2 regions of the Mesorhizobium sp. B2-4-13 genome follow, and region 1 is predicted to be linked to the other one. Evidence: predicted binding sites of a transcription regulator. Region 1 holds the regulator's gene; the other holds the start of a gene.
What was found. The regulator LexA, encoded in region 1, represses DNA repair genes until DNA is damaged. The targets are predictions, from matches to a motif close to TGTTCNNNNTGTGTTCNG.
Positions count from the first base shown of each region.

Region 2: the regulator LexA is predicted to act here: its motif matches at 2,313-2,330, upstream of FJ936_RS00595 (DNA recombination protein RmuC).

Region 1 covers NZ_VFVB01000004.1:593,142-598,476, reverse strand. The annotation lists gene FJ936_RS14820 (ABC transporter ATP-binding protein) at 1-234, opposite strand, end outside; gene FJ936_RS14815 (ABC transporter substrate-binding protein) at 293-1,279, opposite strand; gene FJ936_RS14810 (GntR family transcriptional regulator) at 1,430-2,203, shown strand; gene lexA (transcriptional repressor LexA) at 2,614-3,357, shown strand; gene FJ936_RS14800 (ComEC/Rec2 family competence protein) at 3,351-5,335, opposite strand, start outside.
Region 2 covers NZ_VFVB01000001.1:107,900-113,234, reverse strand. The annotation lists gene truA (tRNA pseudouridine(38-40) synthase TruA) at 1-244, opposite strand, end outside; gene FJ936_RS00610 (N-acetyltransferase) at 268-774, opposite strand; gene fmt (methionyl-tRNA formyltransferase) at 771-1,724, opposite strand; gene def (peptide deformylase) at 1,729-2,259, opposite strand; gene FJ936_RS00595 (DNA recombination protein RmuC) at 2,363-3,619, shown strand; gene FJ936_RS00590 (GFA family protein) at 3,623-4,027, opposite strand; gene FJ936_RS00585 (cation diffusion facilitator family transporter) at 4,156-5,109, opposite strand; gene FJ936_RS00580 (transglutaminase family protein) at 5,228-5,335, opposite strand, start outside.

The DNA of each region.
Region 1 (5,335 bases):
GCGCTTGTGCACCGGCATTGCAGTCACGTCGGCGCCGTTGATCAGGATCTGGCCGGAATCGAGGATCAGGGCGCCGGAAATGGCGTTGAGCATGCTGCTCTTGCCGGCCCCGTTGGAGCCGATGACGATGCCGAACTCTCCGGTGGCCAAGGACAGGCTGAGACCGTCCAGCGCGACCTTCTCGTCGGCCTGGCCCTTGTAGAACACTTTGCGCGCGGATCGAATCTCGAGCATCGTTTCTCCCTGACCTCGGGATGACGGCGCCGACGCCGTCACCCCAGCAGTTCCGATGTTAGTCGACGATGCAGCCGCAATCGGCCATTGAAGCCGGTATCTCGATGCCGAACGCGGCCATCGCCTTGCGCGAGATCGTTGCCATGTGGTCCTTGTAGGCCGGGCGCGACGGCGCGATCGTCTTAGGATCCTTGCCCTTGAGGATCTCGGCGGCGATGTTGCCGGCGTTGACGCCGACCTGCGTGTAATTGACCGCGAAGCTCGCCGGCACGGTGCCGTTACGGACCGCACTGTCATCGGAGTTGACGACCGGGATACCGGCCTGGCGCGCGGCCGCGGAGACAGCGGCGATCGCCGGCTGGATCAGGTTCGAGGCCGGGCCGTAGATCACGTCGGCCTTGCCGGCGAGCGAAGCGATGCGTTGCTGGATGTCATTGACGTTGTCGATGCCGACCTCCACCACCTCGAAACCGGCGGCCGGTGCCGCCGCCTTGATCTTTTCGACCAAGGCAACGTCATTGGCCTCACCGGGATTATAAGGCACGCCGAAGCGCTTGGCGTTCGGCAGCAGCTTCTTGGTGAAGGCCATCACCGCGGCGACGTCCTGCAGATCGCTGGCGCCGGTCATGCCTTCGTCTCCGGCGTCCCATGACGGCACCAGCTTGGCCGCCACCGGATCGGTGACCGCGGCAAAAACGATCGGAATGCCGGAACCGGCAAGCGCTTTCTTGGCGATCTGCGATACCGGCGTGGTGATGGTGTAGATCAGCTTGGGCTGCTCGGCCTGCAGCTTGGCGATCATCTGCGGCACCAGCGATGCATCGAAATTGGTGTGGCTCTCCGTGTAGACGACGTCCTTACCCTCGACGAAGCCATTATCCGTCAGCGCCTTCTTGAAGCCGGCTATGGCGGCGTTCAATTGCGGATGCTCGCCGAAATTGGCAATGCCGATACGGATCTGATCGGCCGCGGCACTGCCGGCACTGACCATCAATGCGCCTGCCAGGGCCAAGCCCGACAACCAAGCGGATTTCGACTTCAACATCATTTCCTCCCAGATTTGATCAGGGCCGCTTGGAAACGCGGCTACTACGGCGATCATGGTGAGTCCGCTGGTCTGTGTCAAACATTATATATAATTGTTGCTGTGACGCACTATCATATATACTTTTCGCCAGACGACGGATTGATCACCATGCTGAATGAAACGAGTTCCACAAAAACGGAAGCCGCCTATCAGCTGTTGCGGCGCGACATCCTGACCACGCGCCTCATGCCCGGCGCCCCGCTCAAACTGAGTGCGCTGCGCGGCACCTATGGCGTCGGCTGGACACCGTTGCGCGAAGCCCTGTCGCGGCTCGAGGCCGAACGCCTGGTCACCGCGATCAGCAATCGTGGTTTTGCCGTGGCTCCGGTGTCGCGGGCCGAGCTGGAGGATCTGGCACGCGCCAGGATGGTGGTCGAGATACCCCTGTTCCTCGAATCTATGGAAAAAGGCGGTAGGGAGTGGGAGGATGCCGTGGTCACCGCCCACTACCGGCTCTCGCGTTGCAAGACGGCGGTCGACGATCCCTCGGACGCGGCCGTCGACAGATGGGACGAGAACCACGAGGCTTTCCATGCGGCGCTGCTGAGCGCCGCCACATGCGACTGGCTGTTGCGGTTCCGCTCGACGATCTCGGATCAGTTGCGCCGGCATCATCGCTTTCTTGGTCTGGCGCCGACACTGCGGGCCGCGGCCGGCCTCAAGGATGGCTATGAAGAGGCAATCGAAGCGCTGCGCGAAGCGATTGCGATCGAACACCATACCGCGATCATGGAAGCGGCGCTCGACCGTGACATCGAGCGGGCCAAGGCGCTGATGACGGCGCATATCGGCTACACACTGCACGTCTATGTCCACAGCGAAGACAGCGGCGCTACCAGATACGCCGCTCGCGCCGGCAGCTTGAAGGCGGGTTCGGGATAACTTCAGCGCTTCCGCGACGCCTATTCGAACGCGCTGGCCGGAGTGCGCCGAACGCCCGGATCCATGGCCGCCCGAAGCTACCAATCGTTGGCATTTTGGTTTCGTTTCGTTCCGCGAATAATGGCTCCGCGAATTATACGTCCCTCCGAGGAGAAGCCTTCCAACTAACTGATGCCAAAGCCTCGTCGGCGGATGGGCCACAGGCCATTAACCAAAACGATTTCAATGCGCCTGCCGATGGCAGAAAGGACTGGTTGCTGCCCGCCGTCGCGGGCAAAAAACTTCAGACCCCTTAACAAATTCATTAAACTTTAAACGGTTGCAGAACACAACTGGAACAGATAGTGTTTGTTCTGGGTTTGTTTTTTCGATTCTGGTTCAACCTTTCGTTCAATGTCTTGGGGGCCGCCATGCTGACACGCAAGCAACATGAACTGCTGATGTTCATCCACGAACGGCTCAAGGAAAGCGGGATACCGCCTTCCTTCGACGAGATGAAGGAAGCACTCGATCTTGCCTCCAAGTCGGGGATCCATCGCCTGATCACGGCCCTGGAGGAGCGCGGCTTCATTCGCCGGCTACCCAATCGGGCGCGCGCGCTGGAAGTGCTGCGGCTGCCGGACTCGATCGCGCCGGGCCTCAATGCGGCAAAGAAGTTCTCGCCAAGCGTCATCCAAGGCAGCCTTGGCCAAGGCAGTCTCGGACGCCAGATCAGGCCGGCCGCTGCGCCTTCGCGCCTGCCCGCGGCCGGCAACGACGACGATGCGGTTTCAGCCGTGTCCATCCCGGTCATGGGCCGTATCGCCGCCGGTGTGCCGATCGATGCCATCCAGCATCAGACGCATTCGATCTCGGTGCCGCCGGACATGATCATGGGCGGCGAGCACTATGCGTTGGAGGTCAAGGGCGACTCGATGATCGAGGCTGGTATCTTCGATGGAGACACGGTCATTATCCGCAATGCCGACACGGCAAGCCCGGGCGAAATTATCGTGGCACTGGTCGACGAAGAGGAAGCGACACTGAAGCGGTTCCGCCGCAAAGGCGCTTCGATCGCTCTCGAGGCCGCCAATCCAGCCTACGAAACGCGCATTTTCGGGCCGGACAGGGTCAAGGTACAAGGCAAGCTGGTCGGATTGATCAGGCGCTACTGAACCGGCTTGTTATCGGGCTTGTCGGGTTTTTTGTACGGCGGCAGCCCCCTCGCCTCGCGTGAGAATTTTCGCTGTTCGTGCCAGGGCCGGTATGGTCCGTCGACGGCGAATGCGATCGCGGCCCGGGTCGTGGCCGACTGGGGATTGAAGAAGACGGCAGCGCTTCCCTTGCGGGCGAGCTGCCGTTTGGTGACGACGAGAACCAGTGGATTGTGGCAGGCGTCATAGGCGGTTGCGTCATTGACGATGATCAGGTCGGCGAAAGCGCAGGCTTTCCAGGTGGTCTTGCGGTCCTCGACATAGGCAATGATCGCGCCGGAAGGGTGCCTGGCAAGGCACAGGCCTTCGCGGCAGTAGAAGGGCGATCCCAGCGGCAGGTCGGTGGGACTGGCAACATCGAATTGCCCGTCTGTCGTGTCGAACATTTCCGGTTTGACGATTGTTTCGGAGATCAGGGCGCGCTTCCAGTTGTCGGTTGCGAATTCGTTCGGACGTTCCCGGTTGACGGCCAGTTCGCCATTGCCGATCGGCAGCGCGACCAGCCGCGCATCTTCCGAGATCAGCACATCGGGCGCGCGCGTATGCGACACAGTCAACAGGCCGGCAAGCGCGAATGGCAGCGCCGCGAGCCGCAGCCATGTCGTCGCCATCGTCGCGATAACCAGCGCGACGGTGACCAGCAGCACGGATTGCTGCGAAATCAGCCCGACTCCATCGACCGGAGAGCGCTCCGATATCCACGCCGACACGGCGATCATTGCTGTCAGGCCCTTGCCCATGAGATAGAGAGCCGGCCAATCCAGTCCGAATGGCATCAGCAGGGCGCTGGCGACGGCCAGGAACATCACGACCGACACGATCGGCATCACGGCCAGATTGGCGAACAGGCTGAGCGGCGATACCCGCTGGAAATGCCAGATGGCAAACAGTGCCGTGGCGCTGCCGGCGATAATGGACGTCATGGCCAATCCTCCTGTCGCCAGCAGGAATTTTCGCGTCAGGAACCCCGCCAGGGATCGCTTTGGCGGCGGTGGCCGCGTCTTTCCCGCACGGTGATCGGCCCAGCCGGCATAAGCGCCAACCAGGGCCGCGGTCGCGGCGAACGACATCTGAAAGCTCGGGCCGACGACCTCGTGAGGCGAGACCAGGATCACGGCGATCGCCGAGATCGCCAGATTGCGCATGGTCAGCGCAGCGCGATCGAAGAAGACGGCAATCAGCATCACCGCCAGCATGATGAAGCTGCGTTCGGCCGCAACGACGACACCGGAAATGATGAGATAGGCCGCGATCGAGAACAGTGCGGCGGCGGCCGCGTATTTCTTCACCGGCCGGCGCGCGGAAAAGTCTGGAAACAGCGCGAAGGCACCACGCAGCAGACCCATGATGGTGCCGGCCACAAGCGCCATATGCAGTCCCGAAATAGAGATGATGTGATAGATGCCGGTACGCCGCATCGCTTCATTGATTTCATCGGGTATGCCGGCGCGCACGCCGACGATCAGCGCCGCCGCGATCTCGCCTTCAGCGCCGCCGACGCTGCCCCTGATGTGGTCGGCGATGGCTTCGCGGGCATTTTCGATGCCTGAAAAAAGGCGAGCCGATAGCGGCATCTCACCGTCGTCGGCGGAAACAACCGTTGGATTGCCGAGAAAGAAGCCGCTGCCGCCGATGCCGGCGAAATAGCTGTCGAAAGAGAAGTCGTAGCTGTCCGGCCGCACCGGGCCGGTCGGCGGCAACAGTTTGGCGTAGCCTGTGATGAGCGAGCCGGCGGTCATTCCCTGCGGTATCTTGCGTGCGGAAAGCCGGACCCTTTCCGGCGCATAGCGCAGTTTTGGCCGGGCGGTCGAAATCACGTCCATGGTCAGCCGGATGCGGCCGCTCTCCATCTCTTCGAGCGAGACCACGCGGCCGGTCAGTTGGGTGGAGATTTCCGAACCCAGCATCCGGGTTCCGGCTCGCCATGTTTCGACCTTCG
Region 2 (5,335 bases), on a different contig from region 1:
GTGCATTGATGGCATCGCGCACCTTGTCGTCGGGCCACGCCTTGGCAAGGTCGACATGCGCCACCTGCGCGGTCGCGTGCACGCCGGCATCGGTGCGGCCGGCGGCCCGCAGCCGGATCGCCTCGCCGCAGAATTTCTCGATCGCCTGCTCGATCGCCTGCTGCACCGAAGGCTGGTCGGCCTGATGCTGCCAGCCGGCAAACAGGCTGCCGTCATATTCGATATCGAGGCGAAAACGCGGCATGCCGGTCGGCTATACGCCCCCGCCTAGGCGGCGAGAGCGGTGAAGGCGGAGGCGTAGACCAGCCTGCCGGATTCGGGAGCTTCGCCCCAGGCCAGCGCCTGCAGCGCCTCGCCCTGGTATTCGCTTTCGAACTTTTCTGCGCGGGCGTGGCTATAGCCGAAACGGCCGTAATAGGCCGGATCGCCCAGCACGACGGCCAGTGTCTCGCCGGCGTCCTTGAGCCGGATATGAGCCTCGCGGATCAAGGCGCCGCCGATGCCGGAGCCGTGAAAGGAAGGCTCCACCGCCAGCGGCGCAAGCGCCACGGCGGCAAAGCTCTTGCCGCCGTTCTGCACGAACAGCCGCGAAAACAGGATATGGCCGACGGCCTGGCCGTCCTCTTCCGCCACCAGTTCGACGACGGCGTCACCGCCGGTCACCAACGCGTCGACCAGTCCGGCCTCCGTCTGCTGGCCGAAAGCGTGTTCCTCGACGAGGCGGATGGCCTCGCGGTCCCGCGGCGTCGCCGCGCGTATCGACATCATGCTCATGAGAATTTCAGTCCTTTTTCGATCTTGGCTCCGCGCAGGAATTCCGACGCGGCGGCGGGCTTTCCGCCCGCACGTTGAACTTCGACCAGCCTGACCGCGCCTTTTCCGCAGGCGACTGTCAGCCGGTCATCGAGAATTCCTCCCGACTCGCCCAAATCTTCCGAAGGCGACACGCCTTCGGATAGCGTCGAGCGAAGCAGTTTCAGCCGTTCCATACGGCCGCCAATTTCAATCTCGGACCAGGCGCCGGGAAACGGCGACAGGCCACGAATGTGATTGTGAACCTCGGCCGCGGGCCGTGTCCACTCCACGCGCGTCTCGGATTTATCGATTTTCCTGGCGTAAGTCACCCCTTCGGCCGCCTGCGCGGTAAATGCCAGGGTGTTCTGTTCCAGCCGCGCCAACGCTTCCACCATCAGGGCAGCGCCGACACTCATCAACCGATCATGCAGATCGCCGGCTGTCATATCGGGGCCGATGGCGCATTTTTCAACCAGTCCCACCGGGCCGGTATCCAGCCCCGCCTCCATGCGCATCACCATCATGCCGGTCTCGGTATCTCCAGCCATGATGGCGCGCTGGATCGGCGCGGCGCCACGCCAGCGCGGCAAAAGCGATGCGTGGCCGTTGACGCAGCCAAGCCGGGGTGCGTCAAGAATTGCCTTGGGCAACAGCAATCCATAGGCGACGACCACGGCGATATCGCCGCCGAGGTCGGCAAAAGCGGCCTGCTCGGCCTCGCTTTTCAACGATGCCGGTGTTCGCGCCTCGATGCCAAGCCGCCCGGCCTCGCGCTGCACCGGTGACGGCGTCAGTTCCAACCCGCGCCGGCCGGCGGCGCGCGGTGGCTGCGTGTAGACGGCTGAAATCTCGTGGCCAGCCTCGGCGATGGCGCGCAGCGTCGGCACCGAAAACTCCGGCGTGCCCATGAAGATGACGCGAAGGGGCATTGCCCTATCCCACCAGCTTGCCTGGCGCCTTGTCCCTGGCGAGCTTCTTGAACTTCTTCACCACCATGTCGCGCTTCAGCTTCGAGATGTGGTCGATGAACAGCACGCCGTTGAGGTGGTCGATTTCGTGCTGCAGGCAGGTTGCCATCAGCCCCTCGGCCTCGATCTCCTGCAGCTTGCCGTCACGGTCCAGATATTTGACCCTCACCGAAGCCGGGCGCTCGACCTCGGCATAGTAATCAGGGATCGACAGACAGCCTTCCTCGTAGACGGACCGCGCGTCGGCGCTTTCGAGAATTTCCGGGTTGATGAAGACGTGTGGCGCCGAGGTTTCGTCTTCCTTGGCGAGATCGATCACCAGCATGCGCAGAGGCTCGCCGACCTGGATTGCCGCCAACCCGATGCCGGGTGCGTCATACATGGTTGCCAGCATATCGTCGGCCAGTTTGCGTACCGGCGCGTCGACGCGCTCCACCGGCTTGGAGACCTGGCGCAGGATGGGATCGGGAAGAATGATAAGCGGCTTGATCGGCATGGCGTTTCACCTAAGACCTCAATAGAAAGGCGTCAACCGGTGCGCCTGCGCCTCGTTCACGTTTTGATCTGTGCCAGACCGCCGAATCGGCTATGCTGTCCACATGAATGATCTGAGCACCATCCTTTCGGAGCCCGCCGCACGGCTCGGCGCCTCGACTATCACGCTCGGCCACGTCTTGGCCGTCGCCACATTGCTGTTTCTCGGCTTGTTCGTGGCGCTCGTCATCGCGCTGTGGCGCTCGGCCAAGGCGCGCGCGGTCGCCGCAGCGGAAGCCGCCGACCATGCCCGCGACGCCGAGGCGCGGATGGCCGGCATTCTGCAATCCCAGGCCGAGATGCAGGGCCGCATGGGCGCCATCGCCGAAGTGTTCGGCGCCCGCCAAGCCGAATTGACGCAGTCGATCGGCCAGCGGCTCGACGCCATGACCGGCCGCATCGGCCAGACCATGACCGAGCAGACCAAGTCCACGCATGAGAGCCTGGCGAAACTGCAGGAGCGGCTGGCGGTCATCGACACCGCGCAAGGCAACATCCAGTCGCTGGCCGGCCAGGTCGTGCAGCTGCAGGCGATCCTCTCCAACAAGCAGACGCGCGGCGCCTTCGGCCAGTCGCGCATGGAGGCGATCGTCGCCGACGGCCTGCCGCACGGCGCCTACGAATTCCAGGCGACGCTGTCGAACGGCAGCCGGCCGGACTGCCTGGTGAAAATGCCGAACGGCGCGCCGTCGCTTGCCATCGATGCCAAATTTCCCCTGGAAGCGTGGAATGCCATCCGGGCCGCCGATAACGCCGACCTGCAGAAGGTCGCGGCCCAGGCCTTCCGCCGCGATATCGAGGTCCATGTCCGCGACATTTCGGAAAAATACCTGCTGCAGGGTGAAACGCAGGACACCGCCTTCATGTTCGTGCCGTCGGAATCGGTGTTCGCCGAAATCCACGAGAATTTCGAAGCGGTTGTCCAGAAGGCGCACCGTGCCCGCGTCATCATCGTCTCGCCTTCGCTCTTGATGCTGTCGATCCAGGTCATCCAGGCGATCCTCAAGGATGCGCGCATGCGCGAGCAGGCGCATCTGATCCAGGGCGAAGTCATCAGGCTGATGGAAGACGTCCAGCGTGTCGACGAGCGGGTGCGCAAATTGCAGGGCCATTTCGGCCAGTCGGCCAAGGACATCGAAGACATACTCGTCTCGACCTCGAAAGTGACCAAGCGTGGCCAGAAGATCGAGGCGCTGGAATTCGGAGAAGGCGAGCCCGACGCCCCGCGCGGCGGCGCCCCTGCCAAGGTGGAGGCCGCACCGCGCGCTGCCGATTCAAAGACCGGGCAGCTGAGATTGAGGGTCGTCGAAGGCGACGACTGAACGCTACTGCTCTTCGACCGTCGTCATACCCTCGAATTCCGGAAGCCAGTGCAGCGCTGACCGGTGCCAGAACTGCCGCCTCGGCACGAGTTCCTCGCGCTGCCGCGCCGTACCGACGCGGACGCCGTAGACCTTCGGTCCGTCGTCCACCGATGTCGCGTAGAGATGCGAGCCGCACTCGCCGCAGAAACCTTGGGCGCGCTTGGCGCCGCTGGACCCGGTCTTGATGTAGACCTTCGGTCTGCCCTTGGTGATCCGATAATCCTCTTCGGGCACCCGCACCGAGACGCGAAATGCCGTACCGGTCAGCTGCTGGCAATCGGTACAGTGGCAGATCGAGGTCTTCTCCGGGTCGACCTCCGCCTCATAGGTGATGGCGCCACAATGGCAGCCGCCGTCGATCTTCATCGTCATTCCTCCAACATCGATCGGCTGATTTTAGCGGCACGGAGACACGAGGCAACGGCGGGGCTCTGGTCCAGAGGCCAGAATCCCGAAAAGTGGACCGCGGTGTCGCAAAAGTTCGTACTCGAATTCTATCCGGGTGCGGATTCGATCAACTTGCGCCGCTTTTCCCAGGTGCCTGACGTCTGCGGCTTGACGAACAGCCGCGTGATCTCAGGCATCTCCTTCTTCAACCGCGCCTCGATGCGCTCGACACAGGCCTCGATCTCCGGCGCCGACAAATGGTCCTCGAATTCGATGCTCAGGCCGGCAACGATTTCTTCCGGGCCCATATGCACCGTCAGCACGCCGTTCGCCCGCTGCACCGCCGGATCCTGCTGGACGATCGCCAGCACCTTCCTCTGCACCTCGGGTGAGGCCGGCTCGCCGATGAGCAGGCCCTTGCTTTCACGCGCCAGGAAGATTGCGGTCGTGCCGAGGATGAGTGAGATGCCGATCGAGGCGGCGCCGTCGAGTTCGGGCATGTTGAAAATCTCCGCCGCCAATATGCCGGCAAAGGCGACGGCCAGGCCGAGAAGGGCTGCACTGTCTTCGAACAGCACCGTGTAGACGCTCGGGTCCTTGCTCGACTGCACGGCTTGCAGCCAGCCCTGCTTGCCCTTCTGCTTGCGGAATTCCTTCAGCGCCACCAGCCAGGAGCTGCCTTCGAAAAGGAAGGACAGGCCGAGAACGATGTAGTTCATTCTGGCGTTGGCGACCGGCTCCGGCGCCATGATATGGATGATGCCTTCGTAGAACGACACGCCAGCGCCCAGCGCGAAGACCAGAAGGGCGACGATAAAGCTCCAGAAATAGAGTTCACGGCCATGGCCGAGCGGGTGCGAGCTGTCCGCGGGGCGTGCCGCCCGGTGCATGCCGTAGAGCAGCAGGCCGCCATTGCCTGTATCGACCAGCGAATGGACGCCTTCCGACAGCATGGCCGAACTGCCGGTGAAAAAGGCGGCGGCGAACTTGGTCAGCGCTATGGCGAGATTGCCGGCGAGCGCCGCGTAGATGACCGTTCTGGAGCCGCCGTGTCCAGCCATGCAGGTTCTATCCTCTTCGAGACGGTGTAGCGGCTCTGCCGCGGAGTTGCACAGCCATCACAACGCGCCAATCGTCGGGTCGTTCAATGTGTTCGAAACCTGCTGGCGGGAAGGCCGGCTATTCCTGGATCTCGTCGGTCCACACTTTGAAGCCCGCAAGCAACCCTGGCCCGAAGATATGGGTTAGCGGCACATCCGCCGCGTCGCGGCCGGAGGCGATCAGGAT